DNA from 3 places in the Thermoanaerobacter kivui genome. Region 2 is predicted to be linked to each of the others. Evidence: riboswitches for the same ligand, from Rfam matches in the RefSeq annotation. Region 2 holds a riboswitch; each other region holds the start of a gene.
What was found. A riboswitch is a leader RNA that binds a small molecule or an ion and turns the genes downstream of it on or off. The one in region 2 is predicted to bind cyclic di-GMP.
Positions count from the first base shown of each region.

Region 1: another riboswitch for cyclic di-GMP. It lies ahead of TKV_RS04055 (sigma 54-interacting transcriptional regulator); the one in region 2 lies ahead of TKV_RS09125 ([Fe-Fe] hydrogenase large subunit C-terminal domain-containing protein).
Region 3: another riboswitch for cyclic di-GMP. It lies ahead of gspE (type II secretion system ATPase GspE); the one in region 2 lies ahead of TKV_RS09125 ([Fe-Fe] hydrogenase large subunit C-terminal domain-containing protein).

Region 1 covers NZ_CP009170.1:802,243-812,288, forward strand. Annotated here, with positions in the region: gene TKV_RS13000 (hypothetical protein) at 1-54, shown strand, start outside; partial or broken gene TKV_RS14120 (IS5/IS1182 family transposase) at 102-284, shown strand; gene TKV_RS04025 (LacI family DNA-binding transcriptional regulator) at 424-1,437, shown strand; gene TKV_RS04030 (carbohydrate ABC transporter permease) at 1,457-2,257, shown strand; partial or broken gene TKV_RS13940 (carbohydrate ABC transporter permease) at 2,257-2,758, shown strand; partial or broken gene TKV_RS04040 (extracellular solute-binding protein) at 2,754-3,296, shown strand; gene TKV_RS04045 (glycoside hydrolase family 65 protein) at 3,376-5,718, shown strand; gene TKV_RS04050 (S8 family serine peptidase) at 5,760-7,490, opposite strand; cyclic di-GMP riboswitch class I at 7,914-8,001, shown strand; gene TKV_RS04055 (sigma 54-interacting transcriptional regulator) at 8,064-9,377, shown strand; partial or broken gene TKV_RS04065 (IS607 family transposase) at 9,614-10,046, shown strand, end outside.
Region 2 covers NZ_CP009170.1:1,813,194-1,823,239, reverse strand. Annotated here, with positions in the region: gene TKV_RS09150 (transketolase family protein) at 1-713, shown strand, start outside; gene TKV_RS09145 (ferredoxin domain-containing protein) at 740-1,255, opposite strand; gene TKV_RS09140 (6-phosphofructokinase) at 1,459-2,691, shown strand; gene TKV_RS09135 (universal stress protein) at 2,857-3,996, opposite strand; partial or broken gene TKV_RS09130 (EAL domain-containing protein) at 4,166-4,480, shown strand; cyclic di-GMP riboswitch class I at 4,670-4,747, shown strand; gene TKV_RS09125 ([Fe-Fe] hydrogenase large subunit C-terminal domain-containing protein) at 4,880-6,814, shown strand; gene TKV_RS09120 (class I SAM-dependent DNA methyltransferase) at 7,039-7,632, shown strand; gene TKV_RS09115 (oxidoreductase) at 7,889-9,832, opposite strand.
Region 3 covers NZ_CP009170.1:1,128,417-1,138,462, reverse strand. Annotated here, with positions in the region: gene TKV_RS05685 (type II secretion system F family protein) at 1-952, opposite strand, end outside; gene TKV_RS05680 (type IV pilus twitching motility protein PilT) at 963-2,012, opposite strand; gene gspE (type II secretion system ATPase GspE) at 2,018-3,694, opposite strand; cyclic di-GMP riboswitch class II at 3,710-3,794, opposite strand; gene aroE (shikimate dehydrogenase) at 3,798-4,652, opposite strand; gene TKV_RS05665 (YqeG family HAD IIIA-type phosphatase) at 4,636-5,142, opposite strand; gene sigK (RNA polymerase sporulation sigma factor SigK) at 5,206-5,901, opposite strand; gene TKV_RS05655 (peptidoglycan D,D-transpeptidase FtsI family protein) at 5,970-7,577, opposite strand; gene TKV_RS05650 (peptidase U32 family protein) at 7,630-8,847, opposite strand; gene TKV_RS05645 (O-methyltransferase) at 8,844-9,488, opposite strand; gene mltG (endolytic transglycosylase MltG) at 9,509-10,046, opposite strand, start outside.

The sequences.
Region 1 (10,046 bases), 1.0 Mb from region 2:
CAAGCAAGAGAAGCTCCATCTCTTTACATAATATATAAACTTTCTTTTTATTGATTTTTATACCAACATCACTTAATTTTTGCTCGCTTTTTTTAACAGTTTGGACAACTTTTAGAGGGTTAAAAAAATTGTCTATACAGTCGATGCTTGTTTTTGCATGTATGAATTTAAAGAAATTAGCGACATGGTTATGGAAAAAAGATAGGGGACCCTCACTCTTATTTCATTATATTTATCAAATTATAGTTAAAAACAACGAAAACCTCACTTTTTGTATTAGTTAAAAGTGGGGTTTGTCTTCAAACTGAATATTCTCCTATGTTTGGGGAATAATTTTTTTGTAAAAAACTCTTGCATTTTTAAAAAGGTAGTAATATAATATAACTGTAAGCGGTTACAGTAAATTGAGAAAAGGGTGTCAAAATGGCGACAATAGACGATGTAGCAAAATTAGCAGGAGTTTCTATTGCAACTGTTTCGAGAGTTTTTAATAATAGCCCTTTGGTAAGTGAAAAAGCAAGGCAAAAAGTTTTAAAAGCTGCAGAAGAGCTGGGATACAAACCCAGTATGCCAGCCAGAAGCCTGGCGATGAAGAAGACAAACACTATAGGGCTAATTGTGCCTGATATATCAAACCCTTACTATGCAGAAGTAGTAAGAGGTATTGAAGATGTCTGCAATATTTATAAATACAATATTACTTTGTGCAATGCAGACAATAAAAGAGAAAAAGAATTTCAATATATAGAAATGCTAAAAAATCGGTGGGTTGATGGAATAATATTTCACTGTGACTATTTTTCTGAAGAGCATTATGAAGTCTTTAAAAATGACAATATAAAGGTGGTACTTGCAGGAAGAACAACAAAGTTTGATGTGCCTTATGTAGGGATTGATAATTTTAAAGCGGCTTATGATGCAGTGAATTATTTGATATCATTAGGCCACAAGAGGATTGGAATTATTCATGGCCCTCTTGATGACATGAAAGAGACAATAGATAGCGTAGACAGGCTAAAAGGGTATAAGCAAGCTCTTATTGATAATGGCTTACCAATTTATGATAAATTTATTAAAGAAGCAAATTTTAAGTATAAAGGCGGATATAATGCGGCGATGGAAATGCTAAAAGGCGAAATGAGACCTACTGCTATTTTTGCGATAAGTGATATTATGGCAATGGGAGCAATAAATGCGGTGTTTGACAGTGGACTTTCATGTCCTGAAGATATTTCTGTGATGGGCTTTGATAATATTGACTTGTCAGAAGCTACAAGGCCTTCTCTTACGACTGTATCACAGCCTATGTATGAAATAGGGGCTGTTGCAGCTAGAATGCTTATAAAAATGTTAAATGGGGAAGAAATTGATGATTATCAAATAATTTTAAAACACAAAATTGTGTTAAGAAATTCTTGTATATCTCCAAAAGATTAAATTTTGTTTTATTTTTTAAATTGTAAGCGCTTACAGTTTTAAGCATGAAAAGCGCATCATTCAAACTATTACTTTAAGTTTTCAAGACCAGTATACTAAAGCATTCACATTGGCAAATTATAAAGAGATTATAGGAAAAACAGAATTTAAAAATGCTTTTTTCAATACCATAGCTCTTACATTTATAAGTCTCACTTTGGAAATGACTGCAGGCCTCGTCATTGCGCTTATTTTAAAAAGGAATTTTAAAGGAAAAGAGCTTTTGAGGTCTTTGATGTTGGTTCCTATGGGAGTTCCTACTCTTGTGTCAGGTGTTGCGATGACCTATATTTTTGGGTTGTATGGTTATTTTAATGCGCTTTTGCAAAAACTACACATTATTGAAATGCCTATAGATTGGGCAAGTGGTGGTTTTAAGACATTACTTATGGTTTCTGTAGCGGATATGTGGAAAGTTACTCCGATGGTCATACTTTTGCTTTTGGCTGGTCTTGAAAGTATACCAGATGAAGTTTATGAAGCTTCCAATATTGACGGGGCAACTGCGTGGCAAACTTTTAAATATGTGACATTGCCACTTTTAAAGCCCTCTATAACGATGGCCTTGATATTAAGAGCGATAGATGCTTTTAGAATATTTGAACTTGTACTTGTTCTTGCAGGCCGTGCTACTCCTGTTATTTCTACCTTTGCGTATGATGAGTATAACAATTATGCAAATGCCTATACATCCGCAGCAGCATCTACAATATTGCTTTTAATGATAGCGGTATTTATAGTGAGCTACTTAAAAATAGCTGGTACTAAGGAGGAACAATGATGAGAAAAATAGATATTAGTGAAAAGATTTCAAATACAGCGTATATTCCAATAGCTATAATAGCGGCAATATTCATGATTATACCAGTATATATACTTTTTATAACTTCTTTTGCAGTGCCAAGTGATATATTAAAGCCTCATCCAGACTTTTTCATCACTCGCTTTACTTTGGACCATTGGAAAGACAAATATATGGCCTCCTTTTAAAAAAAGTTTTGTAGTGGCAACAATGACTACTATCATCGCAATTATAATAGCTGCTTCAGCGGCTTATGTTATAGCGAGGATGCCATCGAAAGTAAAATACGCAGTAGTATTATCACTGTTTTTTACAAGGATATTTCCTGATGTAGGTATTGCTCTTCCGATAGCAGTTGAGTTTATAAAATTAAATTTAATGGACACTTATTTAGGATTAGTTATGGCACACCTTATTGTAAATTTACCTTTTGCAGCATGGATATTGGTTGGAACTTTTGAGACAATACCAAAGGACTTATTCTCCTGACTCAAAGAAAGCTGACTGGAATACACCTGTAGAATATCTTGCAAAAGAGAGCGTATATTTGGTTCAAAATTGGCCGTACACTGCAAACGTTCTTGTAGAGCAGTATGGAAAAAAGAACATTTTGTCATCTCACGGATGGACAGGTCCGGTTAAAGAGTCCCACGTTTTGGGAGGAAAAGTTATAGGAATACCAACTGGTGCACCTAATAAAGAGATGGCTATAAAGTTTATGGAATACCTTATGAGTAAAGAAGTTCAAGAGAAACTTGTCACTAAATTAGGATGGCCATCAATGAGAAGCGATGCTTATGGTAAAGTTGCAGATTGGCAGAAGCCATATTTTGAGGCTATAAATGAGGTATTAAAACATGCAGAACCAAGGCCAAACCTTGTATACTGGGCTGATGTGGATAAGGCTATAAATGGAGCATTGAGAGAAATAATATTTGAAGGCAAAGATATCAAGACAACTCTTGATAAATATCACAACATGATAGAAGAAGCTAAGAAAGCTGCAGAAAGCAAGTAAATGTTTTAAATTGTTTTTAGTCGGAAACGACTTTGTTTCCGACCAAAATTTTGAATTAAAGTAAGAGTGGAGGATGGATATGGCCAACAAAACGAAGAAACCAATTTACCCTTTTGAAGATTGGGTTATAAGAGAGACGCAGTTTAGCATAGATACTAACTACAGAAATGAAACTATTTTTGCTTTAGCAAATGGATATATTGGAATGAGAGGAACTTTTGAAGAAGGATATTCAGGGCCTAAAAATACTTCTTTTAATGGGACGTATATCAATGGGTTTTATGAAATACACGATATAGTTTACCCTGAAGGGGGATATGGTTTTGCAAAAATAGGTCAGACAATGTTAAATGTGGCTGATAGTAAAATAATAAAATTGTATGTAGATGGGGAACAGTTTGATTTACTAAAAGGGAAAATCCTATTTTATGAGAGAGTACTTGACATGAAGAAGGGGGTTGTAGAAAGAAAAGTAAAATGGGAATCCCCTACAGGAAAAGTTTTAGAGGTAAAAATAAAGAGAATTGTATCATTAAATAGGCAACATTTAGCGGCAATTTCTTTTACTGTGGAACCTGTAAATTTTAGCGGAAAAATTAGATTTATTTCCGCTATTGACGGAAATGTTTCAAATATAAATGATAGTGAAGATGTAAGAGTAGGGTCAAATTTAAAAGGAAAGGTTTTAAAGACGATAGATAAAGGTGTAGAGGGTTTAAAAGGGTGGATTGTTCAAAAGACGCAAAAGAGCAATTTCTCCTATGTTTGCGCGATAGACAATGTATTAGTGAGAGATAGTAAATATGAAGTCTCAAATAGTTTAGAAGAAGATGGAGTAAAAGTAATTGTAGATCTAGAGGCTGAAAAAGGCACCTCATACACATTGAATAAATTTATTTCCTATTACACTTCAAAGGATTTTGATGAAAATAAATTGGTTGCTCTTGCTTTAGAAGAAATAGAAAAAGCCAAAAATGACGGCTTTGAAACGATAGAAAAGGAGCAGGAAGAATTTTTGAATTCTTTTTGGAAAAATGCTGATGTAATCATAGAAGGAGATAAAGCTCTGCAGCAAGGCATACGCTTTAATGAATTTCATCTACTTCAATCTGTCGGGAGAGATGGAAAGACAAACATTGCAGCAAAAGGGCTGACTGGAGAAGGTTATGAAGGTCATTATTTTTGGGATTCTGATATTTATATAATGCCTTTCTTTCTTTATACAAAGCCCGAAATTGCAAAAGCTTTGGTAATGTACAGGTATAATCTTTTGGATGCAGCAAGATCCAGGGCAAAGGAATTAGGTCACAAAGGAGCTTTGTATCCTTGGAGAACGATAGATGGGCCTGAATGTTCTGCATACTTTCCAGCTGGTACGGCACAGTATCACATAAATGCTGATATAGTTTATGCTTTAAAAAGATATGTGGAGGCTACAAATGATTTGGACTTTCTCTATGACTATGGCTGTGAAATATTATTTGAAACTGCAAGATTTTGGGAAGATTTAGGAGCGTATATTCCTCTTAAGGGCAATAGATTCTGCATAAACTGTGTCACTGGTCCGGATGAGTATACGGCATTAGTCGACAATAACGCTTATACCAATTACATAGCAAAAATGAATTTGGAATATGCCTATGATATTGCAAATAAAATGAAAAAAGAAGTGCCTGAGAAATACCAAAAAATTGCTTCTAAGTTAAATCTAAAAGATCAAGAAATTAATGCGTGGAAAAAAGCTGTTGACAATATGTACCTTCCTTATTCAAAAGAACTTGATATTATACCACAGGATGACAGTTTTTTGTATAAAGAAAGGATAACAGTGGATGAAATACCACAAGATCAATTTCCACTTTTGTTGCACTGGCATTACCTAGATATTTATAGATATCAAATATGTAAACAGCCTGATGTGTTGCTTTTGATGTTTTTACAGAGAGAAAAATTTACTAAAGATGAACTTAAAAAGAATTACGATTATTATGAACCTATTACCACTCACGACTCCTCCTTGTCGCCAGCTATATTTAGCATACTAGCCAATGAAATAGGATATACTGACAAAGCTTATAAATACTTTATGATGACTGCAAGAATGGATTTGGACGACTACAATGACAATGTTAAGGACGGAATTCACGCTGCTTCTATGGCAGGGACATGGAGCGCAGTTGTGAATGGTTTTGGTGGAATGAGGGTTTATACAAATGAACTGCATTTTGAGCCGAGATTGCCAAAAGAATGGAATTTGCTTTCTTTTAATGTGAGATACAAAGGGAGAAAAATAAATGTCAAATTAACCAAAGAAAATGTTGTGTTTGCATTATTAGAAGGAGAGCCTATAGAAATCTACTGCTTTGACGAAAAAATTTTACTTGAAAAAGGAGAAAATAAAGTAGAAAGTCGCAATAATTAAAGAAGTATAGAGCCAATCGGCACCATACTTCTTTAATTATTTTATATGTCGTTATTTGAAAGGGTGAGTGAACCGCCGCCCGTACTTAAATCAAGGTAATAATTTCCACTGCCTCTATATGAATATACTCTGATATAATAGGTTCCCGTTTGTGTTGGAGTATATGTTATTGTCTCCTGCCTTTGTGTTCCAGTGGAACTTTTAACAAGAGTACCAGTTGGGTCATAGAGATATATATCGAAATCAGGGTTATAGTTTGCCCAATCAGGTATTATGAAAGTTATTGCAATAGGGTATGATGTGTCTGTCACGTTAAATGTCCAAATGTCACTGTAACGAGACCCAGGGAGTGAATCTTTAGCATAATAGTGGTTTGGTACAGATATATTAGTTCCTGTGAAATTTCCAGCTGTTTTAATTGCTTCATATGCATCCAATCTTCCTGCACCATAGTCAATGTTTTTGCTTGGAGGTCCCCAACTTTTTGCAGTAGTCATTATTATGTTTTTTACATCAAGTGGTGCAAGGCTTATATTTGCATTGAGCATAAGGGCTACTGTACCTGCTACAAAAGGTGTTGCCATGCTTGTACCACTGTATGTCACATAACCATTTATAGAGTTTGCTTTTGCGGCGGTTATATTATATCCGGGTGCTGCAATGTCAGGTTTTATCCTTCCGTCAGCTGTGGGGCCACGGCTGGAGAAACTTGCAAGGTTAAATCCAAGTTCTCCTACATCCGCCATTGCTGCAACGGTTATGGCTTTTTCTGCTGCACCAGGTGATCCTATGGTGTACCTTGCAGGGCCTGAATTTCCAGCTGCAACTACTACTACAATTCCGCTATCTACGGCGCTGTTTACTGCTAATGAGGTAGAGTCAGTTCCATCAGAACTTGTAGAAGTGCCGAGGCTTAAATTTATAACTTTGATTCCGTATACATCTTTGTTTTGAACAGCCCAATCAATTCCTGCCGTTACAGTGCTCATACTTCCGCTTCCATTTGAATCGAGTACTTTTATTCCTACCAAAGCTGCACCAGGAGCAACACCTGTATAAAGGCTGTTCCCTGTCCCAGTGCCTGCCGCAATGCTTGCTACATGAGTTCCATGTCCATTATCATCGTAAGGGGTAGTTTTACCGTTTACAAAATCTTGCCATCCTATTATTTTGCCACCAGCAAGGTCAACATGGGATCCATCAATACCTGTATCAATAACTGCTATTACTATATCATTCTTGGAGTAAGAGGAAGGATTACCATCTTTGTCTCCAGTTACGCCAAAGTCACTTCTCGCTTTTGTAACGCCAAACCATTTTGTTGCAGTGTCTAATGTCGCATATACAGGCTCGTCATACTCAATTTGCTTTACTATATCTAATTTTGACAAAGCGTTTATTTGTCCTTTAGTTAAAGTAGCAGCAACTCCTGGAATAATTTTGTATTTATGCTTTATATTAAACTTTCCAATGGATTTAGAAATATTTAATAGTTCGTTATCATCTATGTTTTTGTTGAAGGTTATTATGACAGGGAATTCCGCACTGTCAGGCTTATCAGTAAGCTTTGCTTCCAGGTTATCAAAGATTTTGTTTTTGTTAGAATCTTGCATCAAAATTTTTTGAATTTGAGGCGAGTAATTTTTTGTTGGAGAGTCGCCAGATAAGTTTGTTAAGTTGGGCTGCGCTTTGACTAATACTCCACTTAGCGACATTAAAGCTACAATTAACACAAAAGCCAGTAAAGCTTTTAATGTTTGTCGGTTCTTCATTTTTTCTTCCTCCTTAAAAATTTAATATTTTTTAAAATTTAAGTCAGCCCTTCTAGTTGCTAAGTGAAACTTTGCTTTTCCTTATTCATCATCTCCTTTCTGTAACATTTTTCTACAATAAAACTTAAGCAACTTTTATGCCAGTTTATTGTATATAGACAAAACCTATAAAAGTTTTTGAAATGTATAATTTTTTATACACATTTTTATACATTTAAAAAAATAATGTAGTTGGTGCTAAAAATAAAACCATTATACTATAAAAATTTTCCAGTGTATAACGTTTTGCTTATATAAAAAAATTTGCAAAGAAAAGAATAGATTAATAATTTGACGAATTATGTAGAAAAAATCTTTTTTTAAAAAAGAAGGAAAATTTGTATTTGTATCGAAATAATAATATATGGGAAATTAAATAAATTTTGTCGAAAAAAGCAAACTCGTCGAAAGGCGGGGACGCAAAGCCACGGGTCTAATGCAATAGTTTTGCTATGATAGCCGGGCTGCCAACTATAATGTAGGAACTCCTGCCTTTGAGCGGGAGTTTTATTAATTGATAAAGTGGTGTGTCGTATGACTAACAAAGAGAAAATTTATAACATTATTTTGGAAAAAAGTGAAGATTTTAAAATTGAAGATTTTTTGATTGACAGAAAGGGTGGAATTACCACAGAAGAAATAGCAAAACTGTTAAAAATCGCACGGCCTAACGTGTCTTCAATTTTGAATCTTCTTGTAAAAGAAAAGAAAGTTGTGAAAATAATTTCAAAACCTGTGTATTATGTCGAAAAAAATAAATTAGAAAAGGTTTTAGGGGAAGAAGTCAAAGAAAAATTAATATTGGAAGAGTTGATTAATTTTGCGACTTTTAAAAAAGAAAAAAAGCTGTGTGCTTTTGAAGATATTGTTGGGTATAACGGTAGCATTAAAGAACAAATAGAACAAGCTAAGGCAGCAGTATTGTATCCTCCCTATGGACTTCATACTCTTATCATTGGACCACCTGGTTGTGGTAAGTCTTATTTAGCGGAAACCATGTATAAATTTAGCCTTCAACACGGTAGGAAAGGACCTTTTGAAGTGCTAAACTGCGCAGACTACTATAATAATCCTCAGCTTCTCATGTCACATTTATTTGGTCATGTTAAAGGAGCCTATACTGGAGCTGATGTAGATAAGATAGGATTAGTAGAAAAAGCTAATAAAGGGATATTATTTCTTGATGAAGTTCATAGATTACCTCCAGAGGGGCAAGAGATGCTATTTTACCTTATTGACAAGGGAGTATATCGGAGATTAGGGGATACTGTTGAAAGAACAGCTAATTTGATGATTATAGCAGCTACTACAGAGAAACCTGGTTCTTTTTTAAAAACTTTTATGAGAAGAATACCTGTCGTCATCCAACTCCCCTCTTTTGAGGAAAGGCCTCTTAATGAAAAGGTGGAAATATTGACAGGACTGTTTAAAGAAGAGGCGAAGCGCTTGAATTTGAATATCATTGTACATCCTGAAATAATTTCTACAATTTTGTCTATTAATTATGAAGGTAATATTGGAGAGTTGAAATCGTTTATTCAACAACTTTGTTCAAAAGCTTTTTTAAGGTATTATGGGTTAACAGCAAATTTACTAAAAATTGATTCAACTCTTTTACCTGAAGATTACTTATTAAAGTTGAGTGTGCATGCAATTTTTGATAAATTTTTAATCATTTCGTCTGATTTTAGAGAATGGAAAATAGATAAATATGATTTTTATGAGTTGATAGCGGCGAAATATCACGAATTAAAGAAAAGTGGTTTGGATGGAGCAGTGCTTAAAGAACAATTAAATAATTATATGAATAATTTCTTAAAAAACCTTTTGAACGGCAATTTTATCTAAAAGTGGAAAGGTTCTATAGATTAGTATATCTAAGAATATATCACTATAATATATCATTCTGGAGATATTTTTAATTAACGGAGAATTATCGGGAAATACGAAAGATGACAATATTGATAGAAGAGTTTATAATTGTAATCGAATTAACTCCTGCTATCGCGCAACAATAGAAAGGAGGTAGGTAACAGTTGAAGATAGTCATGCAAAGTGGTATAATTTTAATTGGGTGATAACAAATGTTACTAAGCATGCAAAAAGTAAAGGAAATGTACTCAATTAGTCGAAGAACACTTATAAACTGGGAAAAGGAAGGATTAATAACACCTGTGAGAACTCCAAAAGGCATCAGAAGGTATAAAAAAGAAGATATAGAGGAGTTATTAGGCATGCTGGAAGAAAAACCAAAACCTAAAGTGAGTGTCCACAAAGAAACAAGAAGAATATCTTAAGAATCAAATTAGAAGGCTTGAAGAATACGCTAATTCCAAAGGATGGCAGTATGAAGTCATACATGAGATAGCAAGTGGGGTAAATGAAAATAGAAGAGGCTTATTAAAGCTTTTGAACAAGATAAAAAGAGGAGAAGTTGAAAAAGTTGTAATAGAATATCCTGATAGACTAGCGAGATTTGGCTTTGAATATCTCAAATTTTTCATGGAAAGTTTTGGG
Region 2 (10,046 bases):
TTCCTTTTGCCAGCACTTTTGCCATATTTGCAACAGGAAGAGCTTATGAGCAAGTGAGAAACTCCATAGGTTATCCACACTTAAACGTAAAAATAGCAGCTACCCATGCTGGCATAACAGTAGGAGAAGACGGAGCGACACACCAATCAATAGAGGATATATCCCTTATGAGAGGAATACCTGGGATGGTGGTAATAAACCCAGCCGATGCAGAAGAGACGAGACAAGCCATATTTGCGGCTGCAGAACACTATGGACCAGTATACATAAGATTGGGGAGGATGGCAGTACCGGAGATCCACGACCAAAACTACAAATTTGAATTAGGAAAAGGTGAAGTAATAAGAGAAGGGAAAGACGTAGCGATAATAGCGACAGGGATAATGGTAGCCATAGCGATTGAGGCAGCAGACAGACTAAAAGAAGAAGGAATAGAAGCGACGGTAGTCAACATACACACCATAAAGCCGATAGACAAAGATTTAATAGTAGAAGTAGCTAAAAAGACGGGCAAAGTTATAACAGCAGAAGAGCACAACATAATAGGAGGACTTGGTTCGGCAGTGTGTGAAGTGCTTTCAGAGGAATATCCAGTGAAAGTGAAGAGAATAGGCATAAGAGATGAGTTTGGTCAATCAGGTTCTCCTAAAGAGCTTTTAAAACATTATGGTTTGACGGCGGAGGATATTGTAAAAGCGGCTAAGTCATTTTAAAAGATGCTAGGTTAATCCTGGCATCTTTATCTATCAAAATATATATTTTTGCCTGTAGCAGAGAGAGGAATGCCTATAACAATTTCTCCTTCAATTAGTTTCAACCTTCTTGCACTTACTCCTATTCTGTACATGATTCTGTTGTCCACGTTTAATATGCTAGCGGTTTTAACTGCAGACCCTACCGCTATTCCTAAATCAATCAATCTCCATGCGCATATGGGACCTGCAAATTCTGTACCTTCTCTAAAATCCCTTAGACTAGTGCAAAGATTATAACCGCAGGCGCCGCAATTTAGTCCAACTTTTTCTGGTTTATTTAATGAAATTAAAAGTACTGCACTGGAGTTAGCGACGTTTTTTGCATCCCTGTCAAAATTTTTCTTTCCGGATTCTTCTCCGTATTTCATCATATCATCTTTTAACCTTATAAGGTCTTCTCCTGTAATAACTTTTGTCTCTATAAAGTCTTTTCCAGTTGCTTTAGGAGCAGTTCTTGCCGATAATGCCATAAGTTGTGCAGCTAATTCGATTACATCCATTTAAGTTTCCTCCCTTGTTAAAATTTTACCGATTTGTTCTTTAAAAATAAGCTTATATTATAATTGTGCTACATTTTTTCGTTTTTCGCAAGAAGATTTGATAAAATTTTATCACAAAGCTACTATTATATCCTTTTTTATGGTATAATATAACCAAATCACTCTATTAGTTAATAAATAGAATAACATAATGGAGGTTTATTATGTATACTAAAAGTAATTGTCTTGTGGCACAGTCAGGTGGTCCTACAGCAGTAATCAACTCAAGCTTGTATGGCGTTATTATGGAAGCTTCAAAGTCAACGGCAATCGATAGGATTTACGGGGGGATAAATGGTATAGAAGGAATAATAAAGGGAAAAATTATTGATATACTTGACATTCCTTATGAAAGAATAAGGCAGATGAGATTTAGTCCTGCAGCAGCATTGGGGTCATGCAGTTATAAACTAAAGGATTACAAAGAGGATGATAGTGATTATAAAAAGCTAATAGAAATTTTTAAAAAATACAACATCAAATACTTTTTCTATATAGGCGGCAACGATTCTATGGATGCAGTTGACAAAATACATAAATATACAAAAGAGATAGGTTTTGATGTAAATGTAATTGGAATTCCCAAGACAGTTGATAATGACCTAATGTTTACTGACCATTCTCCCGGTTTTGGAAGTGCTGCAAAATATATAGCGACGATCACTTTAGAACTTGCGTTGGACGCAGAAGTTTATGAAGCTAAGACCATTAACGTACTTGAAGTGATGGGCAGAAATGCTGGTTGGCTTACTGCTTCATCGGTGTTGGCTAAAGAAAGATTCCCTCACCTTAAACAACTAATATACCTTCCTGAAGTACCTTTCAATGAAGAAAAATTTTTAGAAGATGTAAATAAGGCGTATAAAGAATACGGCAACGTATTTATTACGATATCAGAAGGAATAGTAGATGAAAAAGGCAATTATATTGCAAAAAGAGATAACGCATATGAAAAAGATGCTTTTGGACATCCTCAACTGGGAGGAGTAGGAGATTACATTGAGAAAATCATAAAAGAAAAGGTGTATAAGCGAGTTAAGATGACAAGGCTGGGTGTGACGCAAAGATGTGCAATGCATTTGGCATCTAAAGTGGATTTTGAAGAAGCAGAGATGTTAGGAAGAGAGGCTGTAAAATACGCATTAGATGGAGAAACTGGTAAAATGATTGGTCTTATAAGAGAGAAGGATTCTCCATACACTGTTAAGACTGAACTTGTAGATGTTGACAAAGTGTGCAATAAGGAGAAGAAGATGCCATTAAGCTGGATAAACAGTGAAGGAAATTATGTTACTGGGGAATTTTTTAATTATGCAAAACCTCTGATACAGGGTGAAGTAAAACTTCCTATTACAGAAGGGTTGCCCTATTACACTAATTTGAAATATGCGATATAAAAACTTTAAAAGCAGGAACACATGCCTGCTTTTAAAGTTTTAATTAGATTCTTTTTTGAATACCATTGTTATGGTCAGTAATAAAATAACAAAAAAATCGTTAGATTGCAAATTTGTTTTTCGCAGCCATTGCTCCTCACTCTTAAAATGTGTAAAAAGCAAAAATCATCTGTAGGGTATTACGTGAATTTCGATGTTTTTTGCTTTTTTAATCAGTTTTATAACAGTAGAACCTCTAAGCAAAGTTTGCAATCTTGACCTCGAAGAATGACCCATTATTATTTGCGTAATATGCATTTGCTTTGCAAATTTTAGCAGTTCATCAGAGACACTTTTTCCTGTCAATGTATAGACTTTTGCCCCTAATTGTTTTGCCAGCATAAAGTGGCTTTCTAAAACTTCTTTATCCTTTTCTGTAAGTTTAGGTGCAAAGATGTTTGTGCAATTCACGTATACTACTACCCAATCGCATTTGAATCTTCGTGCTCGTCTTGCACCTCTTCTAATAAGTTTTTTGGATAAAGGATTGGGAGTTATGCACACCATTATCTTTTCATTTGTTTCCCACGTGTCGGTTATTTCATGCTCTTTCATGTATTCTTCTAATTCTATATCCACTTCCTCTGCGGTAAGCCTCAGCATGAGTTCTCTTAGGGCACTTAAATTACCTTTTCTGAAAAAATTTAACAAACACTCATCCACTTTATCAAGTTTATAGATATCTCCTCTTTTTAATCTGTTTAATAGCGCATCAGGAGTCAAATCTACAGCAACTATTTCATCAGCGTTGTCAACTATGCTGTCAGGTATTGTTTCTCTTACTGCAACTCCCGTTATTTGCTGGATTATGTCGTTTAAACTTTCTAAATGCTGAATGTTAAGCGTCGTTATGACGTTAATTCCGTGGTTTAAAATTTCTTCTACATCTTCGTATCTTTTTTTGTGCTTTGAACCGGGAGCATTTGTGTGAGCCAGTTCATCTATTAGGACAACTTCTGGCTTACGAGCAATTATAGCATCTGTATCCATTTCTTCCAATATCATACCGTGATATTCGATTTTTTTCCGCGGAATTATTTCTAAGTTGCCTATTTGCGCCTCTGTTTCCTTTCTTCCATGGGTTTCTACGTATCCTATGACTACGTCTTGGCCTCTTTTGAGGCGCCTGTTTCCCTCATTGAGCATTGCATAAGTTTTGCCAACACCCGGAGCATAACCTAAAAATATTTTTAACTTTCCTCGCTGTTGTTTTTTTATGATTTCCAAAGCTTCTTCCGGAGTTAATCTTCTAAAACCCTCGCTCATTAAATTTGCACGCCCTCCATGGCATAATTATCAATTATAATGGATTCATGAAACTATAATAATATTAAATTTTACAAAAATCAATAAAAAGAAGGAGCAATTGCTCCTTCACAGTTTGAAGATTCCTCGTCGCTTTGCGACGGAGAGAAGTCAATAACCGGATTTTTTTGAATGTATAAAATCAATACTACAAAAGACAGGAGCTGATGCCAGCAAACTTATTTTGGAAGTAACTGAAGGGCTTTTAATCGAAGATGTTGAGAGCGTAATCAACAAGATGAATACCCTTGCAAGTCTTGGTGTGTATTTTTTAATTGATGATGTTGGTACCGGTTATTCTTTGTTTACTTATATTAAGCAATTGCTGATTTATGAATTAAAAATTGACAAAAGTTTCGTGCAAGATGTTATTGATGATCCGAACAACGCTGCTATTGTAAAGGCTATACTGCTATGGCAAAGCATCTTAAACTCAAAGTGGTAGCCAATTGTAGGATATGTTGACATGGAGTTTAAAGCTGTGATAAAATATAGACAAATATATGCGGTATAAACATGTAAATTTTATTAAGAAATTGAATTATGTCATGCACAAAAAATTATTTTTAACAGGCATCTACATCCTATTGTGTACACAAATAAAATTATATTGAAAAGGATTAAAATCAACATATGTCGAAAAAGGCAAACCTGTCGAAAGGCAGGGCGCAAAGCTATGGGTCTGTTGGAAATGAAATATTGTGCTGTTGTAACATAAGCGATGTTTGCCATAAAGCTGGGGGTTGTTTTCAAAGAGTTAATGTGGATGTAAAGGTGATAGAATAAAAAGCAAGTTGATGATGTTATGAAATAACGAGTAAACAAAAAATGGGAGAGATAAAATATGATAATGCTTAATAAGGATAAGTGTATAGGATGCTTTAAGTGTATAAGAGTGTGCCCAGCAAAATTTGCAAACAGGGTTGTTGATGGTAATAAAGTTGATATCAATTATGATTTATGTATTTCCTGCGGTCATTGTATTAGTGCATGTGAGCATGACGCAAGATATTATCTTGATAATACTGAAGATTTTATTGCCGATTTGGCGCAAGGGAAAAGCTTTATTGCAATTGTTGCCCCAGCAGCGAGGGCGAATTTTGATATAGTTAAGCTGAATAAGACTTTGCGGACTTTAGGTGTAAAGAAGGTTTTTGATGTATCTTTTGGAGCTGATATATGCTCATGGGCACACCTTAAGTATTTAGAAAAGACAAAGAATCGAAAGCTGATTACCCAACCCTGTCCGGTTATTGTGGATTATATTTTGAAAGTTAAAAAGGAATTGAGAGATTACTTATCTCCAATTCATAGTCCAATGGCTTGTCTGGCTATATTTTTAAGGAAATATTTAGGATTAAAAGATGATATAGTTTTCATTTCGCCTTGCATAGGCAAGGAAAATGAGATAAAAAGGCTTGGGTTTATCAAATACAATGTGACTTTTAGTAAACTATTGGATAATGAAAAGTTTAAAAAGGTGTATGATAGGCTTGATAATGGATTAGAAAAATCTGATGCGTATGATGATGATGGGTTTGATACATTAGGGAAAGAGTTTAAAACGGGACTTGGAAAGTTATACAGCAAACCAGGTGGACTAAAAGAAAATATAAAGTTTTACAATCCTAAAATTAAAATAAGACAGGTAGAAGGGCAGTATGCTTATGAGTACTTAGATGAGTTTGATAAGGCAAGGGATGAGTTTAAACCCGATGTGGTCGATATATTAAACTGTCAGCATGGTTGCAATAAAGGTCCTGCAACTTTTAATCTTAAAAACTCTGATGAGATAGAACGTGAGTTTGAAAATATTCGGAACAATACAATCAAAAAGTGGTCTGATAGAATCAGATTGAAAAAACTTTATAGCCGCTTTGATAAGATATTGCGATTGGATGACTTTTTTGTTCAATACCCTGTATATAATGATATATTGCGTGAGCCTTCAGAGAAGGAATTGGAAGAAATATTCAATAGAATGTTAAAATACACAAAAGAAGAGAGAAGTGTAGATTGCACAGCCTGTGGATATTCATCCTGCCTTGAAATGGCTAAGGCTATTTACAATCAACTAAACATTGAATCAAATTGTATATATTACGATAAGAAATTGATAGAAAAGGAAAGGGAAGAGATTGAAAATAAATCACTCGAGTTGGAACAGCTAACCCAACAATTGAATAAAAACAATGAGAAACTTAGCTCTTTAATCAAAGAGGTCAAAAATACTATTAATGTTTTATCACATAGTATGGGAGAAGTATCTATTGGATATAGTGAGAATGCAAAAGAGGTAGAGAATATTGCAATGGCTGCTGGTAGTTTAGTCGATAAAATGACCAATTTAAAGGATTTAGGTGCTCATCTTGAAGAAAAGGTGCAGTTTATCACTAACGCTTACACATTAATTAAGGATATAGGTGAAAATATATCAATTTATGCATTAAATGCATCAATAGAAGCAGCAAAGACGGATACTACTGCAGGTTTCAATGTTATAGCAAGTGAGATAAGGAAATTAGCTGAAACTATAAAAAGTAATATGAAAACATTAGAAAAGGAAATTAACAGCGTAGTAGAACTTATGAGGAGTATTCCAAAAGAGATAAATTCAAATTTACGCTTGATAGAGGATATAAATGCAGCTATAACTAACGAAAGTGCAATAATAGAAGAGTTAACCGCTAAAGGTGAAGAGATAAGTAGTGAAATTATGCAACTTGAACAATTTGTGAATGATGTAGTCAAAGATCTTAATTTAGGGGCAGGGGCTTGAATTCCCTGCTTTTTTTGATTTAGAGTTATTTGCTGCTATTTCATGAGGTTTTGCAGATTTATGTGTATAGAGTTTTCCTTGAAATTCAAGGGAGTGTGTGGTATAATTCTTGTAAAAAAAGTTTAACTTTGTAGATTGGAGGTGCTATTAATACCTATCTTGATAATGATGTTAGAAAGATATAAACTCATATAGAGAGAAATTAACTGAGGTGACTTGTGAATATGAACAAAAAAGATTACTTTAATATGATGGCAGAAAAATGGGATGAGATTTGTTATCATGAACCAGCTAAATTACAGTATATAATGCAAAAAATCAATCCCCAAAAAGGGGATAAAGTTCTTGATGTTGGGACGGGAACTGGTGTTTTAATACCATATATTCTACCATATATCGGCGATAAAGGTGAAGTAGTAGCAGTGGATTTTTCTGAGAAGATGATTGAACAAGCTTACAGAAAGCATAAATATGAAAACGTAAAGTTTATATGTGCTGATATAATAGAAGTTTCATTGCTCTATGAATATTTTGATATTGCAATTTGTTATTCTGTATTTCCACATTTTGAAGACAAAAGAGTTGTAATTGCTAAAATAGCAAACCTATTGAAAAATGATGGAAAACTTGTTATCTGTCATTCTCAAGGCAGAAATACCATCAATAATCTTCATAAAAACTTACCTTCACCAGTTTCAGCTGATTTTTTACCAGATGTTGATACTATGAAAGATTATCTTGTAAAGGCTAACATTGAACCAACTATAACTATTGACAATGAAGAAGTGTATATTATAATGGGCTATAAACACAACTAAATTTAAAATAAAATGTAAAAATATAGAGATGTAAGGGAATAATAGGGGTTGTTTTAGGGGTCTTTTGTACTTCTGTTTTTTATATTATTGCACTTTAAGTTTCTTGTGTAGTACTCATGTTACCGACTATTAATATGCTAATAATTAAAATTAAATAATATATTTACAGTGTGTAAGTTGATTATTGCTTATATACAGCGAAAAGAGGGGACTACCAAAAATACTTTTTGGATAGCCTCCTCGTTTGTATTTTAAACTATAAACTGTAAGCGTAACGGAAACCTTCATGAATAGCATCCATAAACTTTCTAGCTTTGACGCAATCCCCAATAGCGTAAACAGGTATACCTTCTTTTTCAATTAACTTTAATAAATCATTCTTGGGTTTAGAACCAACTGCTATTACGATAGTGTCTATACCACTTAATTCTTGGTTCCCATTTACTGTTTCTATAGTTACTTTATCTCCTGATATTTCTTTAACTTTGCTCTTTGTCAATACTTTAATCTTCTTCTCGGCCATGCGATTTAGTAATAGAGTTCTTACCAAGCTTCCAACATCTATTGCTATATCATCCAACATCTCTATTACTGTTACTTCTTTACCTTGATCAGTCAAGAATTCTGCAGTTTCACAACCTACTAACCCACCACCAATGACAGCTACTTTTTTACCAACAATAACTGTCCCTTTTAAAACATCATGGGCCGTAACAACATTTTTCTGATTGATTCCAGGAATTTCAGGAATTATTGGTTCAGACCCTGTTGCTAATATAACCACATCGGGTTTAATCTCATGAATTGTGTTTAAATCTGCTTCTTTGCCTTTTACAATCGTAATACCAGATTTTTCTACTTGATTGATGAGATAATCAGCCAGATCATTTATTTCTCCTTTATGAGGTGGTACAGCAGCAATTCGCATTTGTCCACCTAATTCTGGTTGTTTTTCATAAAGAATTACCTCATGGCCACGCAAAGCTGCTACTCTAGCTGCTTCTAACCCGCCAGGGCCACCACCGATTATAAATACTTTCTTTCTTGTCTTTGCTGAACTTTCCATGTCAAATTCTGTTTCATGTCCAGTTAATGCATTGGCTATGCAACCAATATCAATATCCTGGAACAGACGATCAATACAACCCTGATTACACCCAATGCATTTTCTTATTTCTTGAATCTTGCCTTCAGAAACTTTTCTGGGCAACTCTGGGTCTGCTAGTAAAGCTCTTCCCATTGATACTAGATCAGCTTTGCCCTCACGGATGATTTGCTCTGCCATAATAGGATCTTTGATTCGACCAACAACAATTACAGGTACTTTGCTATTAATTGCTTTCTTTATAGCAGCTGCGTTTTCTACAAAACAACCCTGAGGTATAGCTGCAGGCTGGATAATCATTGCTGAAGATTCATATACTCCACCTGAAATATGCAGAGCATTGATTCCTTCTTCTATTAACTTCTGAGCAAATATCTTAGTATCTTCAATCGTAAGTCCTCCAGGAACATATTCTTCAGCACTCATGCGATATATAATAGGGAAATCCGTCCCAACTTCTTTTCTTACTCTTCTGACAACTTCCAATGGGAATCTCATTCTGTTTTCAAAACTTCCGCCATATTCATCGGTTCGCTTATTGCTATAAGGTGATAAGAATTGATTGAGCAAATAACCATGAGCACCATGAATTTCGACAGCATCAAACCCTGCTTCTTTAGCACGTCTCGCAGCTTGTCCAAATGCTTTTATTAACTCTTTGATTTCTTCTACTGATAATTCTTTTGGCATTTCTTGTTTAACTGGACAAGGAATAGGTGAAGGAGCTACTATCTGCATTCCTGTAACTTTTGAAGTGGTTTGTCTTCCTCCATGATAAAGCTGAATAGCAATTTTTGCTCCATATTTATGCACTGCTTCAGTTAATTCTCTTAGTCCAGGAATTAATTCATCCTTGTAAATACCAACTTCATTTTTAAAACCTTTACCACTTGGATGAACATACGAAGCTTCAACAATAATTAATCCAACTCCGCCTTTTGCTCTAGTCTGATGATAAACTTTTAAGCGGTCGGTAACTGCACCATCATCAGCAGCGTAATTTGTAACCATAGGAGGCATGACAATTCTATTTCTTAGTTTCATTGACCTAATTTGAATTGGTTCTAGAAGTTTTTCAAACTTAAATTCACTCACCTTAAATCCTCCTCATATTGTTATTTTATTAACAGTTTCCGAGTAAAGAGTAATAAACTAATTCTATTTTTTCATTATGTCAAGGCAATTATACATATTTCTTCAATTCGTAATTTAAGAAATAAGGATATTATGCCGATAAAAAGAGTATAATACAGATAAGCAAAAAAGATAAAGAAAAAGTACTTGAAGCTATCAGGAAAGGAAATATTGA
Region 3 (10,046 bases), 680 kb from region 2:
GAGGTATGCCTTTTTTTACATCTTCCTGTGCTGCCCTTAACCCTTCTGCAACTACAGTATTCCCCACAACCCTTTCAACCACTTCCATCGCTTTAATAAGAGGTATACCTGCACTTATTAAGGTACCTAAAGTCCTTGTAAACCTTGATATCAAAACTTTTCTGTTTAATGGCCCAAAAATTGGCATGTTTATAAGCATTGTGTCATAAATTCGCCCTCCCTCTTTTGTCCTTAAAAACCTCGAAAGAGAAAAGGAAAATAATACAATCCCACCTATGTACAAATACCAATATTGAGATATAGAACTGCTTACAGCAAGAAGTATGCGTGTAGGAAGAGGTAACTCAACTCCAGCATTTTTAAACATACTTACAAAAACGGGAAGAACATTTGTCAAAAGAAAAATAACAACTAATACAGCTACTATAGAAACGATGACAGGATATGTCAAAGCAGACTTTACTTTTTGATCTAATTCATTTTCCTTTTCAAAGTGGTCTGCCATTTCATTCATTACTTTGTCAAGAGTACCGCTTACTTCCCCCACTTCTATCATATTGTACAAAAGCATAGGGAAAACATCCTCATGTTTTTTCATCGCATCAGACAAAGTTCTTCCTTTTTGAACTTCTTCATACACTTCACTTAAAGCTTTTTTTAACCTTTTGTTTTCCACCTGTTCCTTCATAGTGGCTAAAGAAGTTACAATAGGTATACCTGCATTTATTAAAGTTGCAAACTGCCTGCAAAAAACAGCAATATCTTTTATTTTAACCTTTTTAAAAGAAGCAAAATCCAATATGTCCTGTTTTACAACTTCTTCTTTGATGTCAATTATATAATAATTTTTTTGCTTTAAAACATCAATGCACTGAGCCTTTGAATCAACTTCCAAAGTCCCTGTAACGAGATTTCCTCCCATATCCCTTGCCCTATATGCATACAACGGCATATAATCACCTCTATATCATGCGAGAAAAATTCTCTTGGTCCACACAATAGGTCAATGCATCCTCCAAAGAAATAACTCCTCTTTTTAACAGATGTAAAATAGACATATCCATTGTCATCATTCCAAACTTGCTACCTGTTTGTACAGCAGATTGTATCTGGAAAGTTTTTCCTTCTCTTATGAGATTTCTTATCGCAGGAGTGGCAATCATAATTTCTGTTGCAACTACTCTACCGCTATTGTCTTTTTTTGGTATGAGCTGTTGAGAAATAATCCCCTCAAGCACGTTGGAAAGTTGTATTTTTATCTGCTGCTGTTGATGGGGAGGAAAAACATCAATAATCCTATCGATCGTCTTTACAGCTCCTATTGTGTGAAGAGTCGACAAAACAAGATGACCCGTCTCAGCAGCAGTTATAGCAATCTGAATCGTCTCTAAGTCTCTCATCTCTCCAACTAATATCACATCGGGGTCTTCCCTCAAAGCAGCCCTCAAAGCTGAAGCGTAAGATGCCGCATCATGCCCAATCTCTCTTTGATTTACTATGCTTTTGTTGTGTTTATGTAAATATTCTATAGGGTCTTCAAGAGTCAAAATGTGACAAGTCCTTTTAGAATTTATAAGGTCTACCATAGAAGCCAATGTAGTAGATTTACCACTGCCAGTAGGTCCTGTTACCAATATAAGCCCTCTCGCCTTCATGGCTAGGTCTTTAACTATTGGAGGAAGTCCCAGCTCTTCTATAGAAGGAATTCTCAACGCTACCGACCTTATCGCAAGGCTATAACTTCCTCTTTGCTTGTAAACATTTATTCTAAATCTTCCAAGCCCTGTCACAGAGTAGGATAAGTCTATATCGCCATTTTGCTCTAACCTATGTAATTGTTCACTTGTAAGCAAGTCTTTTACTATCTCTTCTGTCTGTTGAGAAGTAAAAGGTTCTCCCTCTAATTTTTCTAAATAACCATTAATTCTAAGCACTGGAGGTACTCCAACAGTTATGTGCAAATCTGAAGCTTTTCTCTCTACTACAAGCTTTAAAAGTTCTTTTGTGTTCATAGGCATCAGTCCTCGTACGTTAGTCTTAGCATTTCATCAATTGTAGTTTTGCCTTCTAAGACAAGTCTTTTGGCACTTTCCCTTAAAGTTTTCATTCCATTTTTTACTGCTTGTATGCCAATCACATCTGAAGAAGCCTTTTTGTTTATGAGCTCCTTTATATCAGAAGTAACTGTCATTATTTCATATATAGGAATTCTTCCCCTATATCCCGTTTTATTGCAAACAGCACAACCTCTTCCTTTATATAGGGTAAAGTCTTTGTCTTCTTCAATGCCAACAAGTTGTTTTTCTCTATCAGAAGCTTTATAGGAAGTTTTACAATTGTCACATATTCTTCTTGCTAATCTTTGAGCTATAACTCCCACCACAGCCGAAGACACAAGATACGGCTCTATCCCCATGTCTATAAGCCTTGTTATAGCTCCTGCCGCGTCATTTGTGTGCAAAGTTGACAGAACCAGGTGCCCTGTTATAGCAGAGCGAATGGCTATTTCTGCAGTCTCTGTGTCCCTGATTTCTCCAATCATTATGACATCGGGGTCCTGCCTCAAAATAGACCTCAAAGCAGTGGCAAAAGTAAGACCCGCCTTTTCATTGACTTGCACTTGATTTATTCCTTCTATTGAATACTCAACAGGGTCTTCAACAGTTATTATATTGATATTAGGCTTGTTAAGCTCTTTTAACATAGCATACAAAGTCGTAGTTTTCCCACTACCTGTTGGACCAGTCAAAAGCACAATGCCATTAGGTCTTTTTATCAATTTATCAAACAACATCAAGTCCTCTTCTTCAAAACCCAGCTGTTCTTTTGTCATGATGAAATTTTCCTTATCCAAAAGCCTTAACACCAATTTTTCGCCGAAAACTGTAGGCAAAGAAGAAACCCTTACATCTATGTTTCTTCCCCCTGACACAAATTCAAATCTTCCATCCTGTGGAAGTCTTCTCTCTGCAATATTCATGTTTGCCATAATTTTTACTCTTGTTACCACCGGACCGTGGGTACTTTTTATAGTCCTCATAGCTTCTGTCAATTGCCCATCTATCCTAAATCGAATGCGTAGGTCCTTTTCTGTAGGTTCAATGTGAATATCAGAAGCCCTGCTTTTTATAGCTTGCTCAATTATAGAATTCACAAGCCTTACAGCGGGAGCATTTTGCACCTCTTCAAGAATTTCGTTTGGCAGCTCACTTGCCGTTTCACTTTGAAATTCCTTTTTAAAATCTTGAACTGCTTTCTCTGCCTGTTCTCTTCCATAAATCCTATCTATAGCTTTTAAAATGCTGCTTTCAGAAGCAATCAAAGGCTTTACGTTTTGCTTTGTAATAATTTTCACATCGTCAATGGCAAAAATATTTAGAGGGTCTGCCATTGCCACTAATATACCATCTTCATCTTTTTTAATCGGGATGATAATGTACCTTTTGGCGACAGCTTCAGGAATTAATTTCGCCACATCTGGGTCAATGTAATATTTTTGCAAATCCACATGAGGGATACCTAACTGAAATTCAAGGGCTTCCAGTATTTGCTCTTCTGTAACATAACCTTGTTTTATGAGAACTTTTCCTAACTTTTCTCCTGTCTTGCTTTGTATTTCCATGGCATGTTTTAACTGTTCTTCAGTGATGAGACCCACTTCAACCAAAAGCTCACCCAGCTTTTTTTTAGCCATAAATATACCTCCCAAAAACAATAAAGCCGGTTGCACCACTGTATCCATGAGGCGTAAAGTGCCCATATATAGCCCCACTTCATCTACTTCTTTATAAAATATTCTACAAATTATGCGTAATTCCTTCTTTTAAATGCATGTATACTAAATCTTTTTCAAAAAAATTTCCCGTCCACAGCTTAAAAGAATGATTAGCCTGATTTATTAACATAGAAAACCCATTCGAATATTTTATTCCATTTCTTTTGGCGTATTTCAAAAAAGCAGTTTCAAAGGGATTATATATAAGGTCGTAAACAAATTTAGCCTTTGAAACTACCTTTTCACTGACTGGTGAATCCTCAACATTGGGATACATGCCTACACTTGTAGCATTAACAAGCATATCTATTTCTGACATTTCCTCCACCTCATTGATACTGCAATAATTACAATCAATCTTAAATTCTTTTTTAATGTACTCTGCCAAATCTTTAGCCTTATCTACATTTCTATTAGCAATTACCATTGAATTTATGCCGTTTAATGCAAGGGATACACACACCGCTTTAGAAGCCCCGCCTGCTCCTAAAATAACGGCTTTTCGCCCACTAATCGTCTCTTTCGCCTCTATTAAAGAATCTATAAAACCTTTTGCATCAGTGTTATAACCTTTTAGTATTCCTTCTTCATTAACCACAGTGTTGACTGCCCCGATTTTTAAAGCTTCTTCTGAAATGACATCTAAATATTTCATTATCCGCTCTTTGTGTGGAACAGTTACATTAAATCCTTTTATATTAAGAACTTTTACACCCTTTACCGCATCTTCAAGATTATCTGTCAAAACATCAAAAACCGTGTAAATGCAGTTTAAATCCAAGGACCTAAAAGCAAAATTATGTATTAAAGGAGACAAACTATGTTCTACAGGATGTCCTATAAGACCATATATTTTTGTCTTAGAATTGATCTCCATATTCCTCAATCCTTTTAAGAAAATGTCTTTCTGCTCTTCTCATAAGCCTCGTCCAGCCAAATTCCTCTTTAGACAAAGGCTTTACCAAAATGGTGTATAAACCTGCTCTTTTCCCTCCCAAAATATCAGTAAATATCTGATCTCCTATTAAAGCAGTTTCATTGGGTTTTGCGTTTAAAATCTTAAGAGCTTTTTTAAAGGCTCCTTTTCTTGGTTTGATAGCCCAGGCTATACCCGGTACGCCAATTTTTTCTCTAAATTCGTTTACTCGCCTTTCAGTGTTGTTTGAAATAAGACAAATTTTAAAGCCATTTTGCTTAAGCCTTTCAAACCATTCTATTGTTTTTTTATCAGGAAGCTTGCATTTGTACGGCACTAAAGTATTGTCTATATCAATAACAAGATTATTTATGCCTCTTTTCTTTAGCATATTCAAATCTATTTCATATACGCTTTCCACTATCATATCAGGAATCAACTTTTCATACATATGTTCACCTCATTTTGTTAAAATTATATAATAAAAAAAAATAAACTGTCAATACAAACAGTTTTACATGGAAAGCTCTTTAAAAAGCTTATTTAAAGCCTTCTTTTCAATCCTTGAGACATAGGAACGAGATATACCAAGCATCTTTGCTATTTCTCTTTGAGTCCTCACTTTCCCATTGTACAGACCATACCTCATTTCTATAATTAACCGTTCTCTATTTTTTAAAACGCTGTTCATTTTACTGTACAACTTTTTAATTTGAAGTTTTTTCTCCACTTGCTCTGATATTTCATCTTCCTCTGTGCCAAGTACATCCATCAAAGATATCTCATTGCCTTCTTTATCTACTCCAATAGGATCCTGTAAAAAAACCTCTCCTTTCATCTTTTTTTCCGTTCGTATAGACATAAGTATTTCGTTTTCTATACATCTGGCTGCATATGTGGCAAGATGTGTTCCTTTAGAAGAATCAAAGGTGGAAATTGCTTTTATAAGCCCTATTGTCCCAATAGATATTAAATCATCTATATCTTTACCTGTGCCACTGTACTTTTTAACAACATGAGCTACCAACCTTAAGTTTCTTTCTATTAAAATATTCCTCGCTTCCTCATCACCGTTTTTATAAGCTTCTAAATATTTCTTTTCTTCTTCTGGAGTAAGTGGATTGGGAAAAGAGTTGGTGTTTGTCAAGTAACCAAGATTTAAGATTTCCTTTACAATTGAAGCCAAAATTGCAACAACAACTTCCCACATTGCCGCCACCCCTTTTTTCAACATTACACATCTATTATATGAGGTTTATACAAAATGGTGCACGTACATCAATATTTCATTATTTCCTCCGCTATTTCTTTAAAAAGAGGGGCAGCTTTAGTTCCTCCAGTATCTCCATTTTTTACAAAAATCGAAATTGCATATTTAGGCTTATCAAAAGGAACAAAACCTGTAAACCAAGCATGATATATATTTAGCTCCTTGCTAACTTCAGCAGAACCTGTTTTACCAGCACTGCCATAGGTAGTCTCAGCCCTTTTTCCTGTTCCTTCTTGGTCAATAACCACTTCTCTCATCATTCCTTTTAAAATTTTGGCTGTTTTTTCGCTTATCACCCTGTAAGACTTTTTCTGAGACAATTTTTCAATTTCTTTCCCTTCTTCATCAACTATTGCAGTCACTAAACGTGGAACATTCCTAACACCGTTATTAGCTATTGTCGCTGCGATATCAGCTGCTTGAAGAGGCGTCATCAGCACATCTCCTTGCCCTATTGACAAATTCCCAATACCTGCTCCATAAGTATCAGACAATTTAGGCAATCTCCCTATTTGCTCAGGTATTGGCAGACCATCATCACTTTCTATTCCAAATTTTCTCGCCATCTCCAAAATATTTTTGGCCCCTGTTATTTGCCCAATCTTTATAAAAGTAGTATTGCAGGAAACTGCAAAACCTTTTACCATGTTTATTACTCCATGACTTTCTCCTTTGTAATCGTGAAATACTATTCCATTTATATCATAACTACCACTGCAATAAAAAGTATCCTGTAAATTCACTTTATTATATTCTAACGCTGCAGCAGCTATTACAATTTTAAAAATAGAGCCAGGTGGATACATTGAGACAGCTTTGTTTATAAATTCTTCGTTAGAGCTATTTAAATAAGCTTGAATATTATTTTGGTCAAAATTAGGCCTACTTGCCATTGCAAGTATATCACCTGTTTTTATATCTAATACCACTGCTGCTCCATCTACCATATTCTTGTCAAGAGCATCTTCTACTGCCTTTTGTATGTGATAATCAAGAGTAGTTTTTACCCCCAAAACTTCTTTTCCAGAAGTTTTTAACCTTACTCCTAACCCTTTTATATAATCAGTATTATTCCCATCAGTAAACACTGCAATGCTATCTTCCCTTTTGCTATTTAAAATTTCATTAAAAGTATCTTCTAAACCCATCTTTTTCTCTCCTACATACCCTATTACATGTCTTGCTAAAGAATTTTGCGAATACCTTTGAGGCAAAGCTAACTTAAAAATGCCTATAGGTAATTTGTTGTTTGAGTTAAATTTAACTTCATATTTCACATAATCTTTTGCACTTTTTAAGGATTTTAACACATCCTCACAGTTTACTGCGGCAATTTCACTTATAACCTTAGCGGCTTTTTCTTTGTCAGTTAACATTTTAGGTATCGCAAATATATATTCTTTATATTCTCTATCAGTAAAAGGAGTCATATTCCTGTCGTATATTTCTCCTCTTCTCTCCAAAATTTTAAAGCTTCTAATTTTTTGTTCCACTGCTTTTTGAGAATAAAAATCTCCTTTGATTACCTGAATGTAAAAAAGCCTAAAAATCAATGTTAACGTTAAAATTGACAAAACTACCCTCAAAAAAACAATCCTATAATTTCTATTTTCCATAAAACTTTGCTCCTTTCAGGAAAAAGTATTCCCAAAAGGAGCAAGTTTTAACCTAATTTTTAATTTCTCGACGCAGTATAAAAAATTCTTCTACAGGATACTTTACAGGAATTTTCACTATCATTTGAGGATGGGGAGCTACTTCAATCTCATTTCCTTCTTCATCCCACATTTTTTCAATTTGCTGCTCAAACTCTACTTTAGGACCCATAATCTCAATTTTATCTCCCACAAACATCCTATTTCTTTGCTCTACAACAGCAATTCCTGTATTTGGGTCATAATCTTTAACAATTCCTACAAAATCATGAGTCCGTATATATTTTGAAGACTCATAATTTTGAGCATCAGGACCTGGTTTGCCAAAATAAAACCCTGTGGTAAATCCTCTGTGACTTGCTTTAGAAACCTCTTCAAGAAGTTTTTTGTCAAAAACATAATCTTTTCCTTTTTCAAGGTAATCGTCAATCGCCTTTCTGTAAGCCCGTGTCACTACAGCAACATAGTAGGCACTTTTGTTTCTTCCCTCAATTTTAAAACTTGTAACTCCAGCCTCAACAAGTTCTGGAATGTACTCTATCATGCATAGGTCTTTAGAATTCATAATATATGTGCCCCTTTCATCTTCGAAAATGGGCATATACTCTCCTGGCCTTTTTTCTTCTACAAGATAATATTTCCATCGGCAGGGTTGCGCACACTCTCCTTTATTAGAATCGCGGCCAGTCAAATAATTGCTTAAAAGACACCTCCCCGAATAAGAAATGCACATGGCACCGTGAACAAAAGCTTCTAATTCCAAAGTTTTTGGCGTTTTTTCCCTTATTTCTTTTATTTCTTTCAAAGAAAGCTCTCTCGCCAATATAATTCTCTTTGCCCCTAAATTATGCCAAAACAAAGCACTCTTATAATTTACATTATTTGCTTGAGTGCTGATGTGAATATCTATATTAGGCGCTACTTCTTTTACAATAGAAAAAATTCCCGGGTCAGATAAAATAATAGCGTCTATTCCAATATCTTTTACAGCCTCTATATATTCAGGCAATCCCTCTAAATCCTCATTGTGAGGGAATATATTTATGGTGATATAAGCTTTTTTCCCGTGTTTTTTGACATATTTTACTGCTTCTTTTATTTCGTCAAGAGTTAAACCGACGGATGACCTTAAACTGTAATGTCTTCCTCCAAAGTATACAGCATCTGCTCCATAGTTTATCGCAATTTTCAACCTTTCCAAATCTCCAACAGGTGCCAAAAGTTCTATCATCTTTCCTCCTCCTTAACACTTACAGCCAAACCATCCCCCAATGGCAAAATCACAGTAAAGAGCGTTTTATCCTTGTACAAAACATCTATAAAATCTCTCATCCTATAGACAATGGTTCTTCTTTTGTGTTTAACATTCTTTTCTCCTACTACATAGCCTTTGTACAATACATTATCCCAAACGAATATACCACCTTTACTTAAAAGCCTTTTACTTTCCTCGTAAAATTCTCTATAGTGCCCTTTTGCAGCATCCACAAAAATTAAATCGTACTTTTTGCTCAAATTAGGTAAAACCTCTTGTGCTTCTCCACAGATAATCTCAATTTTATCCTCTATACCCGCTTTTTTAAAATTTTCTTTCGCCATTTCAGCTAAATTAATATCTCTTTCAATTGTAACTATATGAGTTTTGGAATAAGCCTTCGCCATTATTATAGTAGAATAACCTACAGCAGTGCCTATTTCCAGTATATTTTGTGGTTTTTTGACTTTCACTATAAAGTTTAAAAACGCAGCCACTTCTGGTTTCGCAATGGGAATATAATTCTTGCGAGCATACTTTTCTATCTCATTTAATGGATATTCAAACTTAGGTGTCATCTCTCTTATAAATTTAATATCTCTTGAGGTTATTTCCATAACTCAACCCTTTCACAAAATTATTTACTATTTGTTAAAATAGCCTTTTGCGCTTTTAAATGCTCTTCATAGGTTTTTGTAAAAATGTGGGACCCGCCTTCTTTTGCTACATAATAATAAAAATCATGTTTTGCGGGAAAAAGAGCCGCTTCAATAGATTTAAACCCCGGATTGCAAATAGGACCTATAGGTAGGCCATAATGTTGATAGGTATTATAGGGCGAATCTACCTCCAAATCCTTATACAAAAGCTTGTCTTTGTGTTTTCCCAACGCATACTGAACAGTAGCATCTATTTGAAGTTTCATATGCTTCTTTAAACGATTGTATATTACCCCTGCAATCAAAGGTCTATCTTTGTCAACAACAGCCTCTTTTTCTATCATAGAAGCTATTATGACAATTTGGTCAGGAGACATTCCTACATTTTTCGCATTATCCTTTATAGTAGTATTATAAACTTCTTCAAACCTTTTAAGCATGCTATTTATTATTTCTTTTTCACTAGCATCTACAGGTATTTGATAAGTATCAGGAAAAATGTATCCTTCTAATCTA